3 regions of the Arthrobacter sp. alpha11c genome follow, and region 1 is predicted to be linked to each of the others. Evidence: riboswitches for the same ligand, from Rfam matches in the RefSeq annotation. Region 1 holds a riboswitch; each other region holds the start of a gene.
What was found. Region 1 has a riboswitch for cyclic di-AMP ahead of ACTAQJ_RS18460 (hypothetical protein). Riboswitches for the same ligand answer to the same signal wherever they lie in the genome.
Positions count from the first base shown of each region.

Region 1 (6,542 bases):
CATCGTTGATACGGGTGCGGGTTTCCTCGGAGATGCTGGCATTTTCGCGGTTGCTCAGCACAAACGAGACTGCGGTCCGGGAGACGCCGGCGTGCTTGGCGACGTCATTCATGGTGACTCCCCGCTGCCGCACAGCCGCGGCTTTGTTGGGGGTGGTGCTTTTCGCCATTGAATGCTCCGGGTGTTGGTTCGGGTTGGTGATGCTGGTTGGTAACACTGGATTGGTAACGCGCGTTACTTGGAACGTGTGATTTAGGTTACGCGCGTTACCTGTTCCCTGTCAACGTCTTCTTTTTCGCCTGGCCCCTGGCCGACTCCGACCATCTCCCCTCGTCCAGCGCAGCCACCAGCCAGCACCGCGCTAGGCTTCTGCCATGGCATTGATAGCTCCCCGCGTTACAGCTGGCCTCCCCGCCGACGACGCCCGGAATCTGGCACGCTCGCTGCAGGACAGCGACGACATCACCGTGTTCGTCGATGGCACGGTCCACCGCCTCCCCGATCAGGCAAGGAACGCCGTCGTCGATCTTCTCGAAAGGCTGAGCCGCGGCGAAACCGTCACGGTCAGCAGCGTGGAGGAAATGCTCACGACGTCCCAGGCCGCCGAGCTCGCAGGCATCTCACACACGTACCTGCGCAATATGACCGACCGAGGAGAAATCCCCGTGGAATACCGCGGCACGCATCGGCGAATCCGCCAGGCGGCGATCATGGAGTGGCTGGAAACCCAGAAGCGCAAGCAGGCCGAGACCTCCGCGGGAGATACAGGCGAAGATGACGGCCGGGATGACGCCGGAAATGACGCGAGCAACGACTAAAAGCGTCGGAGTGATAAGGATCAAGCAACGATCCCAGCCAACGGGCCAGCACCTGATTAGCCCGGGGTTACGCTTGTTTGGTGGGCAATTTCAAAGGGTGGCATATCGTGGCCGGGGTGGCCGCAATGGCCCTTGCCGCACCCTTGGGATCGGCCATGGGATTGAACTTCGTAGCCACCTTCATGTTCGCGTGCGTCGTGTTCGTCGCGGTCGCCATGTGGACAGAATCCAAGATCGCCCGACGCCGGGACGCGGCCGATGCTGCCGCCGCCCCTGACGCATCGCGCGCGGCCGGCGACCCCGCCGAATCGGACGACGCCGCCCGGGACTAGCTTCCGCAGTTCGGGCACAATTGAGGACCGGAGGTTCGGGAGCTGACGACGCTACTATCTGCCGACGTCGAGGCCTGCGGGCTGACCGGCCGGATTCTTTGGACGGATGGAACGGCACCGCCGCGGCCGGGCGGCCATGCCAACCCCGAGCCTGCCGAATCCGGGGATCAGAGGGAGCCCGCTTACATCCTCATCCACGGTATCGGTGTTTCGCACCGCTACCTCGCCAGGCTTCATGCCCTCCTGGCCGCGAGCGCCCCCACCTATTCACTGGACCTTCCGGGTTTTGCCGGGACGCCAAAACCGGGCCGGCAACTTTCCGTGGAGGACTATGGCGCATTCATTGCCGAGGCACTCAAGGCGTGCGGCATTGATTCGTACATCCTGGTGGGTCATTCGATGGGCGTGCAGTTCGCCATCGAAGCGGCCCTCCTCGAGCCTGAGCGCGCGATGCAGCTGGTCCTCATGGGCCCTGTGGTGGACTCCCGGCACAAGAATGTGGCGCGGCAGTCGCTGGCCCTGTTCCTGGACGGCCTTCTCCGCGAAAGCCCATCGTCCAACTGGATTGTGATCACTGACTACCTGCAATGTGGGCCGCGCTGGTACGTCACCGAGCTGCCGGTGATGATGAAGTACCCGACCGAGAAGCAGTTGGCCAAAGTGCGAACTCCCGTGCTGGTGCTCCGAGGGAGCCGTGATCATGTGGCCGGGCCGGTATGGGCACTTCGCCTCTCGCGGGCAATCCCGCAAGGGCGGCTGGTGGAAATCCCGGGCGTGGGCCACGTTGCACAGCACATGCGCCCCAAAGCCGTGGCGGACGCTATCAGGAGCTTTGTCGCGGCGACGTCCCGCCAGAGTTAGGCGTCCCGCCAGAGTTAGGCACTAATGCACGACGGCGGGCCCCGGCGTGGGTGCCCCTTGTTGGGTTTACGATCTGGAGACTAGGCTGGCCGGGCAAGCACAATAGTAAGTTTGCTTAGGAAGGGCGACCATGACCAGCTATGACCCTGAGGACGATCCCCGGACCTTCGGCGCCTCTGGCGCAGCCGAGCCAGACGACACGGTGGGCGACACCGCTGGCGACCCGGATGATGTCCACACCGATCCAGACATGCGCCAGGACGAAGACGACGATCCTGCAGCGTCCGCCAACCCTGATCCCCTGGACGGCAACGTCACGGGACTCGAGCCTGGGGGCGGCGTACCTCCGGGCGAAACCCCACCGGCGGAGGGCAGCATGAGCAGCGACCAGGGGCACGAAGAGTAGCTCGTCGCCAAACCGCTAATACGTTGTTGGGCAACAACGTATTAGCGGTCCAACAACGTATTAGCGGTCCAACAACGTAACAGCGGCTCAACAACGTAGAACCACACCTGAGGAGCAACCAAGGCTACGGCAGCCTCAGGATCTCCCCGAGGTCGTAATCAGCGGGTTCGTCCAGTTGCGAGTAGGTGCAGCTCTCCGGAGTCCGGTCCGGCCGCCACCGACGAAACTGGGTGGTGTGCCGGAACCGGTCGCCTTCCATGTAGTCGTAGGCAACCTCGATGACGAGCTCGGGCCGGAGGGGAACAAAGGAGAAGTCCTTGCCTGCGCTCCACCGGCTCTGCGCACCCGGCATTCGGGAACCCGTTGCTGCCGCATCTCCTTGATCGGCCCACTGGCCCCAAGGATGTTCGCTGAATTCCGTCTGGTACGGCTCAAGTTCGGCCACCAGGCTTTCGCGCTTGGCCATGGGAAATGACGCCACCACCCCCACGTGCTGCAGCTGACCGGCGTCGTTATACAGCCCAAGCAGCATCGACCCGACAACCTTTCCCGTCTTGTGCCAGCGGAATCCAGCCACCACGCAGTCCGCGGTCCGTTCGTGCTTGGTTTTGAACATGACGCGCTTATTCGGCTGGTACGTCCCCTCCAGCGGTTTGGAAAGTATACCGTCGAGCCCAGCACCTTCCAGCTGCACGAACCACTCCTGTGCTTGATCGAGTTCGGTCACCGCCGGCGTTACGTAGACGGGCGCCTCAGCCTTGGCCAGTGCCTTCTCCAAGGTGGCCCGACGCTCGGAAAACGGCTTGTCCATGAGGTTCTCGTCTCCCAGCGCGAGGATGTCGAATCCGATGAAGGAGGACGGGGTGCTCTCGGCAAGCATCCGCACACGGCTATCGGCAGGATGGATGCGCTGCTGAAGGCCCTCGAAGTCGAGCCTGTTGTCAGCTATGAGGACGATTTCGCCGTCGATCACGCATTTGTCCGGGAGGTTCTTCTTCAGCGCTTCCACCAGTTCAGGGAAATACCGAGTCATGGGACGTTCGTTGCGGCTGCCCAGGATGATCTCATCCCCGTCTTTGAAAACGATGGTCCTGAACCCGTCCCACTTTGGCTCAAAATGGCCTACATCAGGGATCGAAGGAACGGACTTGGCAAGCATGGGCGAAATGGGCGGCATCACTGGGAGGTCCATACGACTATGTTCTACCTGCCGCTCGCGGCGGAAGCTAGTCTTGGGCCATGGATATCTTGGCCGTTCTAGTGGCAGTACTGGCAGCACCTGCCCTCATTGCGGCCCTTTGGTTCTGGGTCTCCCGCCAGAACAGCAAGGGGAAAGCCCGGCGCGGCGCCACGGGTGGGATGCTGGGTGTGGCGGACGAAATTTTCCGACCCGAGACCCATTACGCACACCAAGTCCAAAGGATCCAGCACGAGCTGCCAGCCCCGGCTCCGGCCCCGGAGCCTAAGTCCTAACGCACCTTCGCGCTGGAAGGCGTCCCGCCCGTTACATTAATGTGACTTTACTATGGCGCTCATGTACGGTCTAAGAGCGACCCGTATCTCCGCTGGGCCGCTTCCGGGTTGACGCCGAGCTCTGCCGCAAACCGGAATCCGCCAGACTCGCGGCAGAGACGGGGGACCCAGAGTTCCCGGGCCTGATTTTTCATAGGCCCTTGGGGTGAAGCCGCCTTGCGCGGCCGGACGGCCTCGTCCGAACCCGACAGCTAACCTCGCAGGCGTTGAGAGGCAACCACCATGTCCCCAACCATGGATCAGCCGCGCCGCGCCCAAATAGCGCGCGAGCGTACCCAGCCAACCGGACGCCGTCGGGCCCAACCCAGCGGATCCTCCACCAGCACGCCAGAAGCAGAAGCGGGTTTAATAGGCACGACGCCGGAACCCACCACCGCTCCTGCTCCCGCCCCTGCGGCACCCACCACGCGCGCGGCCGCTCGCGCGGCAGAGCGTGAACGGGCAGCGCAGGCAGTTATTTCTGCTGAGTCAGCTCCGGCTAAAACTGCTCCAGCAGAAACAGCACCGGCGGACTCTGCTGCGGCGGATTCTGCTGCGGTAGTTTCTGCTCCCCTGGAGCCGGCGACTGCTGCGATTCCAGCTGTTCCGGCGCGCGAACCGGTCGCTCCCGAACCGGCTACGGATCCCGAGCCTGCCACCGCTGCTATCCCGATCGTTCAGGCGCCCACGCCCGCCGCTGCACCCACCCCCGCCGCGCACGAACCGGACCCCGCTACCGCTGCCATTCCGATCGTTCCGGCGAAGAGCCCTGCCCAGCTCGCCGCAGCCGCGACCGCCGCCGCTGGTCTCGCAAGCCGGAAAGCCCTTCGCGCCCAAGAATCCGAGAGCGGAACAGCCCCTTCCGCGACAACGGCTGTCCAGTCCTCGGCAAGCGTCGCCCCTGCTTTCGGAGCGTCGTCCTTCAGCCACGAACCACACGCCGTCCTCACCAAGGCCGCCTCGGTCAAGACAATGGGCCAGCGCATGGCAGTTGTCGCTGGAGCATTGGGCTTGGTATTGACCGTTGGCACCATGAGCCAGGCCTTCGAGCTTCCCTTCTTCGGGAAGGAAGCACCGGCCCAGGAAGCCAGTGACGCAAAGACAGGTGGCGACAGCAGGCAGTCAACTTCGGCCGCCCCTGCGCCCAGCTCGTCCTACTCCAGTACCTCTGCTTCGTCGGCCAGCAGCGAGGCCGGACAGCCGGCAACTGTTGCAACGCAGTCGTCAGAAGAGGCACCCGCTCAGGGATCGGCGTCGTCCATTCCTACTCCGCAAGTTTCACTCGCGGATCCTGTTTGGGTCCCTTCGGCAGTCCCGTCCGCTGTTGTTCCTGTGCCGGGCGTGACAACTCCTGTCCCAACCCAGCCGGCCCCGAGCCCGGTTCCGTCGGACACGGTTACCACCCCACCTGCCACGACGACGCCGACGCCCACCGTCACTCCGGCGCCTACTCCAACACAGACTCCGGCGCCAAAGCCAAAGCCGACCGGGAGCCCCAGCACCACGCCGTCCAGTGGTTCAGCACTGGACCTGGACGGCATACTCGACGGCGCGACGGGGATTTTGAAGTGAGCACGCAACTTCCCAGGACCAGCAAGCACGTCGGATGGCACGGCCGGTACTGCAGCAGCAGCCGCACTGCCACCTTCCGTCATCGGATGGGCCGTTGGAGCTGCCAACGGTTGCGTCGGGCCTAGGAATCACGGCAACAAGAAATCACTGCAACGAGATGAGGCAGGCACCCAGGTGCCTGCCTCATCTTGTTCCGTGCGCCGCTTGTCCCTGGTATGGATCGCTTCTAGCCAAGCAGCCACGCCACCACAACCAACGCCACTATGCAAAGCACGGTTGTGCAGAGGATGACGTCCCTGGCCATTGTCATTCCGCGTCCGTAGGGAGAAGCGAAAAGGAAGACATTCTGGGCGGTTGGAAGTGCGGCCAGGATGACGCTGGCCAAGAGGTGCTGACCCTCCAACCCGAACACAAAGCGCCCCAACACCCAGACCACCACGGGCATGCCAGCCACCTTCAGAGTGGTTGCCACTACTGTCTCCACGCGGCCATCGCCTTTTTGGAGGGGCGCCTTGCCTGCCAGCGACATGCCAAAAGCCAGCAGAACCATGGGGACGGCAGCGCCGGCCAGCATGTCAATGGGTTTCTGGACGAGCTCCGGCGCATCCCACCCCGTCAGAGCCATCACCGCCCCCAGCCCCGAGGCGATAATCATGGGATTGGAGAAGGGCTGCAACAGCATCCGTTTCCAGGAGATTTTTGAACCACCTGCCACGCCCAGGACGCTGAGGTAGAAGGGCGCCATGATCAGGAGTTGAACCAGAAGGACCGGAGCAACGTGCTGCGCCGTGCCCACTGCATACAACGAGACAGGAATGCCAATGTTGTTCGCGTTGGCATAACTGCTGGCCATGGCACCAACCGCCGTTTCCGCCACCGGCCGCCGGAAGAACACGAAGCTCAGCAAACAATAGAGAAGGCCTATGACGGCTGCTGACAGGAGCGCAAGAGGGGCGTCGACCCCGAGTGCTGCACGGATATCGCTTTCACCTACCACCGTGAAGAGCAGCGCAGGATTGGTGATGTAGAACGCCGTTCGAG
Region 1 is NZ_CP196747.1:3,968,812-3,975,353, reverse strand. Features, by position in the region: gene ACTAQJ_RS18495 (LacI family DNA-binding transcriptional regulator) at 1-169, opposite strand, end outside; gene ACTAQJ_RS18490 (helix-turn-helix domain-containing protein) at 375-818, shown strand; gene ACTAQJ_RS18485 (hypothetical protein) at 899-1,150, shown strand; gene ACTAQJ_RS18480 (alpha/beta fold hydrolase) at 1,193-2,011, shown strand; gene ACTAQJ_RS18475 (DUF6480 family protein) at 2,142-2,417, shown strand; gene ACTAQJ_RS18470 (ATP-dependent DNA ligase) at 2,542-3,609, opposite strand; gene ACTAQJ_RS18465 (hypothetical protein) at 3,657-3,890, shown strand; cyclic di-AMP (ydaO/yuaA leader) riboswitch at 4,020-4,170, shown strand; gene ACTAQJ_RS18460 (hypothetical protein) at 4,173-5,501, shown strand; gene ACTAQJ_RS18455 (AEC family transporter) at 5,728-6,542, opposite strand, start outside.

Region 2 (6,542 bases), 1.4 Mb from region 1:
GGTTTGAAACGAAGTTTCCAACCCATCTCAGCGAGCGTGTGGTCACTCTTGGCGTTGTTGCATTTCAAGCACGCCGCAACCAGGTTTTCCCAGGAATCCGCGCCGCCCCTGGATTTGGGGTGGACGTGGTCTATGGTGTGGGCTGTTTTCCCGCAATAGGCGCAGCGATGGCCGTCGCGGCGGAGTACCCCGCGGCGGCTCACGGCAGTGATCCTGTTGTACCGGGGCCGGATGTAGCGATTGAGAAGAATCACGGATGGTCTTCCGAGAACCTCCTGTGGCCCGACGACAGGCTCGTCGTCTTCGGCCACCACGCTAGCTTTTCCAGTCAGCACAAGGACCAGCGCCCGGCGGAAGGTTACTACCGCCAGCGGTTCATATCCAGCATTCAGAACGAGTGTGCGCATGCACGTACCTCTTCACGGCCGCACCCGTCAGGGGCACGAGGGCCGGCTGCCCTCTGCTTGTACGGGCTGTGGATCGACAACACAAGGGTAAGCACTTATATGCCATATCAACGAATTTTTCCGCCGTTTCACCTGCGGTGTTGGCGAAAGTTCATGTGCGGGACACCCCGTGGTTAAAGCGGAACACCCCGCCGGCCTGAGCCTGCGGGGTGTTCCGTGGAGTATTTGATCAGCCGTTGACGCGGATGAAAACGGGGCCGGAGCCAACGTTCACGCTGAACAGTGCCGTGGTGGATCCGTTCCATCCACCGTGGACTGCCATGCCGTTGCCGACGTAAACAGCGATGTGTGCCATTCCGCCGTAGCCACCGTTGGCATAGTAAGCGAGATCGCCAGGCTGGGCTTCAGCTGCACTGACCGTGCGGCCGAGGGAGAGGTAGCCGGCCGGCCAATCGTGGAAGTGAATACCGACGGCGGCCAGCGAGTTGGTCACCAGCATGGTGCAGTCCTGCGTGACGCCGAGCTGAGCGTAGGCCGCTGCAGCGATAGCCGCACCGAGGCCGCTGGACGCAGCAGGCGCCTTGGCCGCGGACGCATCAGTGTTGACCGCCAAAGTAGCGGTGCCGCCGGCAGCCGGAGCTTCCTTGGCAGGTGCCTTCTCGACGACGGGAGCGGGGGCTTCCACAGTCTTGACCACGGGGCGCTCGTAGGAAATGGCAACGCTGGAATCGGCAGCAATGGTGGCCTGGGCAACCGACTGCACGTCAAGGGTGGACGCAGACGTAGATTCGCGCTGGACGTTGGTGTCCGCAGCATTTGCAGCAACGCCGCTGGTCAGGACAAGGCCCGACGCAGCTGCGATCACTGCTGCCTGACGGCCAACGCCACCGGCGTTGTCGCTGACAGCCTTTGCAATGACGGCAAGTGAGCTGGTCTTGGGGGCCTCAGCTCTATGCCGTGCAACCTTGTTTGCACTGGTCATGATTACTCTCTTTTCGTATCCGCGCACGGTGGGGTCGCACGCGGGTTATGGGCTGCCAGCACTTGGGGGGCATGCTGGCTTACCCCGAATGGGATTTTCTAGCGGAGGGTGTAGAACGAGGACGTGCCGGTGGAGGCCGCGGAGTGCAGGAGCGTGCCCTGGCTGGGGTTCAAAGCGCTGATCATCATGCCGTTACCGACGTAGATGCCCACGTGGGCTCCGCCGTTCTGCACGACGAGGTCGCCAGGCGCAGGGGTGCTGGTGGGGGTCATGACCGTCCAGGCATTGACGCGGGGGATGCTGATGCCGGCCTGGGCGTAAACCCACTGGGTAAATCCGGAGCAGTCCCAGCCGTTGGGGGAAGTGCCGCCCCAAACGTAGGGGTGGCCGATGCCGGTGTAGGCAATTGCTGCAAGTCCTGAGGCTGCCGCGCTTGAAGCGGCATCCTTGGCCTTGGAGGACAGGGCACCGAGGGTGCCGTTCGCTTGGTCTTCGGTTGCCGTGCGCTGGGAGGCCCGCTGAACCTTGGGAGCTTCCTTGGTAGCCACAACGGGGCTCTCGAAGGAAACGGTTGCGGTGGGCTCCGCGGTAACAACTGCGGTGGCGACCAACTGCTGGGTGCTGGAGGATTCCGACTTGGAAACGTCGGTGTCAGCGGCCTGGGCCGGGAGTCCAACGCTGAGAACGAGCCCCGAGGCTGCGGCCAGAACGGCGGCTTGGCGGCCTACGGTGCCTGCATTGGTTGAGACAGCCTTGGAAAGGGTGTTCAACGGGTTCGTGCGAACCAATTCGGCGCGATGGCGCGCAGGGGTAGTGCGTGATGACACGAAGGTAGCCTCTCCCAATGCCTGCGAGGTGAGCTGTCGGATTCGGATGGGAGTCATCCGGCCGCGCGGCTTCAAGGAAGCTTTTGCGACTTAACCCCAAGGTCTTCTGACTCGAAGACCAAAATTGGTTCCCCCGCCCCTGCCAGACGATTTTTGCGAACGGACCTCGAGTGGTGGCAGAGCTAGGCAATCCACTCAAGTGCATCGGCCCCCTAAAAAGCCGATGCGCTTTAGACGGTACAACAGATGTTCGTGAATGTCACATTCAGGTCACGGGGCGTGTCATGGATGCGAGAGGCAACCATCAACTGGCTCAGAGCCAGCCCATGGGATCTACGACCTCGCCGTTTACCTGGACCTCGAAGTGGAGGTGGCAGCCCGTAGAAGCTCCTGTGGTGCCACTCAGCGCGACCGTATCGCCGCGGCTGACAGTCTGTCCCACTTTGACGTTGAAGGACGACAGGTGGTTATACGTGGTCTCGAGGCCGTTGCCGTGATCAATCACCACGCGGTTGCCTCCGCCGTACTCATGCCACCCAGCGAACGTGACCTTGCCTGCGGCCGCCGCGTGAACGGCGGTTCCGCACTGGGCCACGAAGTCCTGGCCACGGTGGAAGTCACCGGTGCCGCCGGTAAGGGGGCTGACACGGTAGCCAAACGGTGATGCCGTGACCAGCTTGTCCAGCGGACTTCCCAAGGTGCCAAGTGAGGAGGCGCGCTGGATGCTCCCCGCTGACTGGGCGCTCAGCAACTGCTTGAGCTTGCCGTCAGGATCAGCGGCGGTAGCGACTGCTGCACGACTGAAATCAATTTTGGCAGAGGCTGCTGCAGAAACTTCCGGTTGGCTGCCACCGGGCACGGAGAGGGCCGCCTCGGCCTGTCCGGACTCGGACGTGGCCATGACGGGGCTTGTGGCAGGCAGGCCTACAGTCAGGGCAAGTCCGGTGGCGGCAAGCGCGACACCGGCCTTCTGCCCGACACCACTGGCTGCGGCGAAGTCGGCTACCTGGCGCAACGGGCTCTTACGGCGGCGCACCTGACGCGGGGTGTCGCGTGGCCGGATCTCCATTGCGGCGCGGGCTGGCCGTAGCTCAGCAGCGGGGCCGGACGCGCGGCGGCGGCCCCTGACGTTCTGCGATGTCAAACTCTGTTCCTCTCTGGAAAGCCTGCGAAGTTAGCTGTCGGATTCGGGTCAGAGAGTTCAAAGACCCGGTCCGCACGAAGCGCAAACGGCACACAGGTATCCCCGGGAGGACTTGCGTTAGTAGGCACTTCTGCTGCGGACTTCACCCCAAGGCTGCTTCTTTAGGCAGCCGCTTGTGGTTCCCCCGCCTCTGCCAGTAGTTGATGACACACCTGATCTGCTGGCAGAGCTCGGCTCCAGATCAGGTAACGCTTTGGTATCGGCGCTAGTAGATAACTATAGGTGATTAAAGCCCGCAGTAATAAATTCGTTATCTTTCCAAACGACCGTGTTGTGGGTGGCCCCCATATCATCAGTCGCGGAAATCCGCAGGTCACACGCGCGCCGACCATCCCAAAGTGAGATCTGACACTCCCCGCGGTCAGAGGGAAAGTCAGAGTCAGCTGACGGCGACGAAGACGTGCGCAGCTACCTCGGGAGGCAGCTCCAGCGCTCCTTCAATGCCGGGAACGCGGACGGAGATGTACTCCCCCACCCGTTCCAAGGAGACAGTTGCGCCAGGACGAATTCCGCCTTCGTCGAGCTGGGTGAGGAGCTCGGGCTCAACCTGGATGGGTTCAGCAAGGCGGCTGACCACTACGCGTGAATCGGCAGCGTACCCGTCCATCGCATGCAGCAGGTTCACGTCCAAGCGGGCAAGGGGCTGGCTGGCGAGGCCGCCAAGCGCTTCCAAACCCGGGATGGGGTTGCCATACGGTGACTCGGTGGGGTGCTCCAACAACTCATAGAGCCGGCGTTCCACCCGTTCGCTCATGACATGCTCCCAGCGACATGCTTCGTCATGAACGTACGCCCAGTCCAGACCAATGACGTCGGCCAGGAGCCTCTCGGCAAGGCGGTGCTTCCGCATGACTTCGGTGGCCCGCTTGCGCCCGGCTTCGGTCAGCTCCAGGTGGCGGTCGTTGGACACAATCACCAGGCCATCGCGTTCCATGCGTCCAATGGTCTGGGAAACCGTGGGACCCGAGTGCCGCAGACGCTCCGCAATGCGTGCGCGAAGAGCCACGATGTTCTCTTCTTCAAGCTCCAAAATGGTCCGAAGATACATCTCAGTGGTATCGATCAGATCCGTCATCCAGCTCAGCTCTCCTCGAACGCATTTCTTGCGTAATCTCCACCGTACCGCGTCCCAGCCAAGGTGGACGGCGTGCAACCGACACCTCAGGAACGTCAACCCCAGCCTAGCTTATTTGGAATTACTCTGGATAATTTTTCCCCGCGCCGCGATGCCCGTGGTGGTCCGGCATTCCACGTGGCGGACTATGACAACCGCAGATTCCTGACGGCGGGTCCGGTCAGGCAGAATGAGGGAGTCGAAGGGGCAGCCGATGCCACCTGCCCACCTCCCCCTCTCTAACCGATACCCATTGGAGCCATACGTGAGCGACAACAGCATCACTATTCCCGCCGACCTGCTGCCCAAGGACGGACGCTTCGGCGCGGGACCGTCCAAGGTCCGCCCGGAACAGGTCCAGGCCCTGTCTGCCGCATCGACCACCATTCTTGGCACGTCACACCGTCAGGCGCCGGTCAAGAACCTGGTGGGTTCGGTCCGCGAAGGGCTCAGCCAGTTCTTCCGTGCACCTGAGGGCTACGAGGTTGTCCTCGGCGTCGGCGGTTCCACTGCTTTCTGGGATGTAGCGGCTTTTGGCCTGGTTGAGAAAAAGGCCCAGCACCTCTCCTTCGGTGAGTTCGGTTCCAAGTTTGCCGCGGCCACCAACAAAGCCCCGTTCCTGGATGAATCCTCCATCATCAAGTCCGAGCCCGGCACGCGGCCGGTCTCCCGGGCGGAGGCTGGCGTTGACGTCTATGCCTGGCCTCAGAACGAGACCTCAACTGGTGTTGCAGCCCCCGTGAAGCGCGTCGAGGGCGCCGACGCCGGTTCGCTCGTCCTGGTGGACGCTACTTCAGCAGCCGGCGGGCTGGACGTTGACGTCGCCGAATCGGATGTCTACTACTTCGCCCCGCAGAAGAACTTCGCCTCTGACGGCGGCCTGTGGCTGGGCCTGTTCTCCCCCGCGGCACTGGAGCGCGCTGCTCGGATCAAGGCCAGCGACCGCTGGATCCCGGACTTCCTGGACCTCCAGACCGCAATCGAGAACTCCAAACTGAACCAGACGTACAACACACCTTCACTGTCCACGCTGGTGACCTTGGACGCGCAGGTGCAGTGGCTCAATAGCAATGGTGGACTGGACTTCGCCAGCAAGCGCACAGCAGACTCTGCCAGCCGCATCTACTCCTGGGCTGAGGCTTCCGAGTACGCCACACCGTTCGTCGCCAAGGCTGAGGACCGCTCCAACGTCATCGCCACCATCGACTTCGATGACTCCATCGACGCGGCTGCAATCGCCAAGATCCTGCGTGCCAACGGCGTCGTGGACACCGAGCCGTACCGCAAGCTTGGGCGAAACCAGCTCCGCATTGCCACTTTCGTCGCTATCGAACCGGACGACGTCTCAGCCCTGCTCGCCAGCATCGACTACGTCGTGGGCGAACTCAAGAAATAGCTCTGAAGAAGTAACTGTCGCGGAATTCCGCGCAAGGCGGGAAACGGCGTCGTCAGGGTTCTTCCCGGACGGCGCCGCTGCCGTTAATCGCCTGGACGGGCGACGTCGTCGTCCTCTTCGTCGGCTGGCTCGGCTTCATCAGCTTCTTCGCCATCCTCCGCGTCGGGATCGGATGTTTCGGCGGCGTCGTCTTCATCTGCCTGCACGGATTCCTCGGACACTTCCTCAACCGTCTCCTCCACCAAGGGTGTCTCGTCTTCCGGGCGGACACGCTTTGCCCACGGGACCCATTCCGGGGCCAGGATGGAATCTTCAGAGGGCAAGAGGCCAAGCTCGCTGACTGTGACGGTCTTTGACCGGGAATTGCGCGTGATCACGGCGTACCACTTCCACCCGCCGTATCCCGCAAGCTTCGACTCGAACAAGTGCGTGACCACGCGGTCGCCCTCGGACTTTGCGCCTACGTGGGCACCCACCTCGCCCGGGTCGGAGATAGTCTCCACCGCTTCCCGCGCGACGTCGACGGCGGCAGCCAGGAACGCATCCGGTTTGCCAGTGCGCCACACGGGTAAGCCGGCCCGCGGCTTGGCTGCGACCGGCTTCCGCGCAGGG
Region 2 is NZ_CP196747.1:2,602,445-2,608,986, forward strand. Features, by position in the region: gene ACTAQJ_RS11765 (HNH endonuclease) at 1-407, opposite strand, end outside; gene ACTAQJ_RS11770 (NlpC/P60 family protein) at 637-1,389, opposite strand; gene ACTAQJ_RS11775 (C40 family peptidase) at 1,488-2,216, opposite strand; cyclic di-AMP (ydaO/yuaA leader) riboswitch at 2,221-2,384, opposite strand; gene ACTAQJ_RS11780 (M23 family metallopeptidase) at 2,530-3,360, opposite strand; cyclic di-AMP (ydaO/yuaA leader) riboswitch at 3,367-3,596, opposite strand; gene ACTAQJ_RS11785 (iron-dependent transcriptional repressor DtxR) at 3,800-4,495, opposite strand; gene serC (phosphoserine transaminase) at 4,800-5,930, shown strand; gene ACTAQJ_RS11795 (DUF3027 domain-containing protein) at 6,014-6,542, opposite strand, start outside.
Region 2: another riboswitch for cyclic di-AMP. It lies ahead of ACTAQJ_RS11775 (C40 family peptidase); the one in region 1 lies ahead of ACTAQJ_RS18460 (hypothetical protein).

Region 3 (6,542 bases), 1.1 Mb from region 1:
TTGAAGCGGCCTTGTTGGCGTTTCGGACGGAGATGTGGACGTAACCGGATGCAACTGACATGGAGTGATTACCTCAAAAGTGAATAGCCGTCATCGCGGCTTCGAATGCTGGTTGTCCCCGCAATGAGTTTGGGGAAGGGCGCCCAACGCTGGGCTAGGGGGCGAATGCCTGAAACTTCTTTGGGGTGGAAAGTTAGGCTTGCATTCGACAACAGCGGGTCTCGTCGCCAGCGGGTGTGCTGGACCAGATTGCTGCGGCTGCAGGTGCTGTTGAGTTCTTGTTCACATTGGAAGTGTGCAACGTAACAATGGCAACACGCAAGTAACAAACCGCCAAACCGTCCACATTTTGAGACAAGAGGGTCTATTGTGCTGCAGATCACAATTCTTTCACCATGGAAAATGAACGTCATTTCATTCGGTCGCGATGAGAAATATTCGGCTTATGGTGAATTTTCTTCGGCAGATAGTGCATGATGCCCTTCCCGATTCCCATCAGGCGCAAAAGGACGGAATCTCAAGATCTGAAACACTTGCTGTCCAATCGCAAGCCACTCCAAGCTCGAATTTTTCCCTCAAAATCTGCTACACGCCGTAGAACCGACCAGTATGGACGCCACACTCCTGCGACACCTGCCACCGAACTCCCACGTGGCTAGTGTTGACCTCACAGCGTCCTCACAGGACCGGCAAAGCTTCGGCAAACCAGCAGAATGGAGAGTTGTCACATGGCATCCCCGCACTCCATGACGAACAACCTTCCCCAGCTTTCCCACCCGGACGGCTCCCCTATCCGCGCTTTGGTGGTGGACGACGAACCCAGCCTCTCCGAGCTCATGAGCATGGGCCTTCGCATGGCAGGCTGGTCCGTCGCGGTAGCAGCCGACGGACCAGAAGCCGTGAAGCTTGCCAAGGACTTCCGCCCTGACGTGCTGGTGCTGGATGTGATGCTTCCAGGATTCGACGGCGTCGAGGTCCTCAACCGGATCCGTACCTTCGCGCCGGAAGTGCCCGCGCTGTTCCTCACGGCCAAGGACGCTGTCCAGGACCGCATCGTAGGCCTTGCCGCCGGCGGGGACGACTACGTCACCAAGCCCTTCAGCATGGAGGAGGTCCTCCTGCGCCTGCACAGGCTTGTCCAACGTTCAGGCGTTGCCGCCATGGACACGGCGGAATTGGTGGTCGGCGATCTCACGCTCAACGTAGACACGCGGGAAGTTTCGCGCGCCGGCGAGGACATCCAGCTCACGGCAACGCAGTTTGAGCTGCTTCGTTACCTCATGGAAAACCCCAAGCGCGTAGTCAGCAAGGCACAGATCCTGGACCGCGTCTGGGACTATGACTTCGGCGGACAGGCCAACATCGTGGAACTGTACATTTCCTACCTGCGCAAGAAAATCGAAGCCAACCACCCGCCAATGATCCACACCATCCGTGGCGCCGGCTACGTCATCAAGCCTGCGGACTGAATCTTGTCCACCCCTTCAGGAGCAACCCGCAAGACCCAGCGGAACTGGCTCAATCCCTCCACCTGGCATCTGCGCACGCGGTTGGTCCTGGTGGCGATGGCGTTGTTGGTTGCCATTTGTGGCGCAGTTGGAGTGGTTAGCTACGCCTCCATGGACATGTACTTCAACAAGCAGCTCGACAAGCAGTTGGAGCAGGCGTCAAGCCGCGCGAACGACTTCGGCAGGCCGCCGTCGAACTTTCCCTCAAGCGGTCGGCCGGATCCGCTGGAGGCCCGCGGCCAAGGCGCGGGGACCCTCAACGCGAGGATCGATGGTTCCAGCGTTATTAACTCGGGCCTGCTAAACGCAAACGGTCGCCGGGTCGCACTCTCGGCAGAAGACAAGCAGGTCCTGCTCTCACTCCCCCGCGACAACCGGCCTGTGGACCGTTCATTGTCCAACGGCGACTACCGGCTGGTGGCTGTTGAGACCACCTACGGCGACGTCATTGTGACGGGCTTGCCGTTGGCTGACAAGCAAAACGCCGAGGCGTCGCTGGTTTGGACCATGGTGTTTGTTTCCCTGGGCGGCCTGGTGCTGATCGGCCTCGCCGGTACCGTCATCATCCGCCGGACCATGCGCCCGCTGGAGCAACTCTCGGAGGTTGCAACCAAAGTATCGCGCCTTCCCCTCGACGCCGGTGAGGTGGCACTCGCGGTGCGCGTACCGCCGTCGGCCTCCCATCCTGGAACTGAAGTGGGCAGCGTTGGCCACGCTTTAAACCAAATGCTCAACAACGTTTCCAGGGCCCTGGAAGCCCGTCAGGAGAGCGAAACCAAGGTCCGGCAGTTTGTTGCCGATGCCTCCCACGAACTCCGGACGCCGCTGACCGCCATCCGCGGATACACCGAGCTGCTTCGTATGACGGAGAACTTCACGGATGACGGCAGGAAGTCGCTGGCACGGGTCCAGAGCCAGTCTGAACGCATGACCACGCTTGTGGAGGACCTGTTGCTGCTGGCTCGCCTGGACGAAGGCCAGCCGCTGAAGGTCACGGATGTGGACCTGACGCAGCTGGTGATCGAGACCGTCAGCGACGAAAAGGTGATGGCACCGGACCACATCTGGAAGCTCCAACTCCCTGACGAGCCCATTACGGTGCGCGGGGACGCAACCCAGCTGCATCAGGTGTTGGCCAATCTGCTCTCCAACGCCCGCAAGCACACCGATCCAGGTACCACGGTGGTCACAGGCGTCACGCTTTCCGCGGACGGTAGCGCGGTGGTCACGGTCACTGACAACGGGCCTGGTATTCCTCTTGGGTTCCAAGGCCGTATTTTCTCGCGTTTTGCCCGGGCTGACGCGGCGAGATCAGGCTCGGAAGGAACCTCCGGATTGGGCTTGTCAATCGTCGAATCCATCGTCCAGGCGCATGGCGGAAGTGTGGAAGTAACGTCCCAGCCGGGACGCACGGAATTCGCTCTTCGCTTCCCCACAGCTTCGAACGAACGCATATAACGAATCAGGCAACATGACGCGCCGTGAACGTGATCTCTGTTACCCAAATGTGACTTAAGCCGAAACCTCCTGTACCTTCGAAAGGGTGGGTCGCCCCTAACTGGCCCACACCCGGGATGCGCCGAGCTCTGCCACTTCCCGGAGTTCCGTTCTCATTCGAGGCAGAGACGGGGGACCCAGAGTCTCCGGGCACAGTACTTTCCTTGCCCTTGGGGTGAAGCCGCAGCTACGCGCGCGGCCGGATGACCTCATCCGAACCCGACAGCTAACTCCGCAGGCGCTGAGAGGTAATCACACATGTCTGAATTCAACGATCAGACGCGCCCTTCCGCGCGTCACCGTGACGAACACAATGCTCCCCTGACGAAGTCGCAAACCGTTCTGAAGAACGCTGCACGCCGCGGCAAGACCGGGCAACGAATGTCCGTTGTTGCAGGAGTCGTTGCCGCAGCATTGGGCGTCGCATCGCTCGGCCAGGCCGCAAACGCCGCATTCAATCTCCCCGAAACGAGCCAGGCGTCCGAGACGCAGGCTACCGCCCAGATCAGCAACAAATCAGCGGAAATTTCTGCTTCTTTGGATGCCGCTGCCAAGAAGGGCGCAGCCGACAGGGCTGCCGCAGACCAAGCTGCCGCCGCACAAGCAGCTGCTGCCGAGAAGGCTGCGGCCGAGAAAGCCGCCGCCGACCAGGCTGCTGCCGCACAGGCCGCCGCCGAGAAGGCTGCCGCTGATGCAGCCGCCAAGCAGGCTGCCGATGCCGCCGCCGCTGCAGCCGCGGCCGCTGCCGCAGCTCCCAAGGCCGTGGACGATCCCGCTGCTGCCAAGGCATACGCCGCCAGCATCCTCGCCAACTACGGCTGGGGTCCGGGCGAAATGACTGCCTTGAACACCCTGTGGGAGAAGGAATCCAACTGGCGGACCACGGCGACCAACGCGTCCAGTGGTGCCTACGGAATCGTGCAGTCCCTGCCGGCTTCCAAGATGGCAACTGCCGGCGCTGACTGGGAGACCAACTACCAGACCCAGATCAAGTGGGGCCTGAACTACATCAAGGAACGCTACGGCTCCCCCTCGGCAGCCCTCGCCTTCCACCTGGCCAACAACTGGTACTAAGCCAACTCAATAGGCAGGTTTGAGCCCACCCCAGCGGGCTCAAACGTGCAGGGCCTGATTACCGCCCCGTTTTCCGCCGTCGCAGCAGTGATTACTGCAGCTAACGGCGGGAACCGGGGCGGTTTTCGCGTTCAGGTGACGACGACTTGCACCTGACGTTACGTCAGGACTTAGCGTTGTGCTCATGACGGGAACAAGAGGATCCGGACCGTGGAGCATCGGTGAGCTGGCCACAGCGTGTGGCGTCAGCGTGCGGACGCTCCACCACTACGACGAGATCGGGCTGCTGTCCGCAAGCCAAAGGACAGCGTCCGGTCATCGCCGGTATTCGGAGGGCGACCTTCGCCGGCTATACCGGATCAGATCGCTTCAGATGCTGGGCCTTCCGCTCGCGGCCATCGGCAAAGCGCTGCAAACCCCGGAGGATGATCTGGAGTCCCTTCGAGGCCTCCTCCAACAGCAGCTGGTCCATGTGCAGGAGCACGCCCGGCAACTCCAAGCGCTCCAAAACCGTTTGGGCGAGCTGTTGTCACGCATGGACGGACGCGCCATGCCCACCCCTGAACAATTCATGTCAACGTTGGAGATGATTACCGTGCTCGAAAACAACTTCACAGCCGAACAACGCCAGCAACTCGCGGACAAGCGGGAAGAACTCGGCGCAGAAAAAGTCGAAGCCGCCAAGCAGCAGTGGGCTGCCCTTGTGGAAGAAGGACTGGCACACGTCCAAGCCAAGACGCCCGTCACCGACCCCTCCGTCCACGAATGGGTACGCTCATGGGACGGCATCGGTTCAATGTTCCACTCCAGTGAGGACACCAAAGCCGCAGCGCGTGCAGCCTGGCAGGAAAACAGCAAGGCCATCAGCGCGGGACTGCCCTGGAGCGCTGAGCAGTTGGCCGGGCTGATGGCCTACCTGGAAAAGGCGCGCTCGGCTTTGTAAGCGAGACGGCCCTATGCTTCCGGTTCGGCCTCTGCCGCACCTCTAACGGCTGCGATGGAGGCAGCGACGTCACCTGCGTCGGTGGACCAGTTGCTCACCGAAATCCGGAGGATGTCACGTCCTCGCCATGAGGAACCCGACATCCACACGATCCCTTCGGCCATGAGCCGCTGAGTCACCCGGTGCGTGCGGTCATCACTGCCGAAGGAGACCGATACTTGGGTGAAAACGACGTCGTTCAGGATCTCCACACCCGGGATCTCCGCCAGGCCCTCCGCCAACGCGCGGGCGTTAGCCGCAAGCCTGTCCACCATGGCAATGACTCCGGACCGGCCCAACTGTCGGAGGGCAGCCCACACCGGGATGCCCCGGGCTCGGCGGGACAGTTCCGGAACTTTGTCGAACGGATCGCCCAGTCCGGTCTCCGTTGCAATGAGGTAGCTCGTATGGATGCTGAAGGCCCGTCTCAGAGCTTCCGGCCGGGACACGATGGCCAAGCCACAGTCGTACGGGACGTTCAATGTTTTGTGGGCATCGGTGGCCCACGAATCGGCCGCCTCTACTCCGGCCAGCCGCCCGCGCAGGTTCGGGCTGACCGCCGCCCACAACCCAAATGCGCCATCCACATGCACCCAGGCCTCGCGGTCATGGGCTACTGTGATGGCTTCGGACATCGGATCGAACGCTCCGGAATGCAGGTTGCCGGCCTGCAGGCACACGAGGGAAGGTCCAGGTTGTTCATCCATGGCATCCGCGAGGGCGTCCGGCAGGATCCTGCCTTGATCGTCCGTGTCCACAGGAACGCAGGCTCCCAGCCCCAGATAGCGCAGGGCAAGATCCACGGCTGCGTGCCGTTCCCGGCCGGCAAACGTTGTGATGAGCGGCGCCCCGGTCAGGCCAAGGTCCGCCAGGTCCCATCCTGCCTCGTCCATGAGGTATTGGCGCCCGGCGGCCAGGCCCGCGAAGTTGGCCGTTGTAGCGCCAGTGGTGAACCCGACGTCGGACCCTCGCGGAAGATCCAGTAACTCCAGGAGCCATGCCGCGGCAGATTCTTCGATCGCAGCGGCCGCGGGAGTCGCAAACCTGAGTCCGGCGTTTTGGTCCCATGCCGAGACAAGCCAATCTGCGGCCATGGCAGCGGGCAACGTTCCGCCCATGACCCAGCCGTAGAAGCGTCCGGACTGGATTGCCATCAACCCGGGCTCAGCCAATGCGGCGAGCTCATCTACTACGTCAGCAGCATCCGTTGCTTCATCGGGAAGGATCGAAAGAAGGGTCGAGGCGACCTGGTCGGCGTCGGATGTGGGCCGGACAGAACGGCTGGGCACCGACGCAAGCCAATCCGTAGCGTGCGCCATGGCCCGCTCCAATGCAGCACCGTACGCCTCCGGCAACGCAGACATGCGCACAGCCTACTCCCGCTTCACCGGTCGGAACAGCGGAGGCGAACAGTGCTAGAGCGTGAGGGTGATGAGGTGACCGCCGTCGTCGTCTTTCACGGCCGTGACCGTCACGGCGGA
Region 3 is NZ_CP196747.1:2,820,626-2,827,167, forward strand. Features, by position in the region: gene ACTAQJ_RS12735 (winged helix-turn-helix domain-containing protein) at 1-61, opposite strand, end outside; gene ACTAQJ_RS12740 (response regulator transcription factor) at 729-1,469, shown strand; gene ACTAQJ_RS12745 (sensor histidine kinase) at 1,473-2,966, shown strand; cyclic di-AMP (ydaO/yuaA leader) riboswitch at 3,101-3,258, shown strand; gene ACTAQJ_RS12750 (aggregation-promoting factor C-terminal-like domain-containing protein) at 3,264-4,079, shown strand; gene ACTAQJ_RS12755 (MerR family transcriptional regulator) at 4,264-5,022, shown strand; gene ACTAQJ_RS12760 (pyridoxal phosphate-dependent decarboxylase family protein) at 5,034-6,425, opposite strand; gene ACTAQJ_RS12765 (HAD-IA family hydrolase) at 6,477-6,542, opposite strand, start outside.
Region 3: another riboswitch for cyclic di-AMP. It lies ahead of ACTAQJ_RS12750 (aggregation-promoting factor C-terminal-like domain-containing protein); the one in region 1 lies ahead of ACTAQJ_RS18460 (hypothetical protein).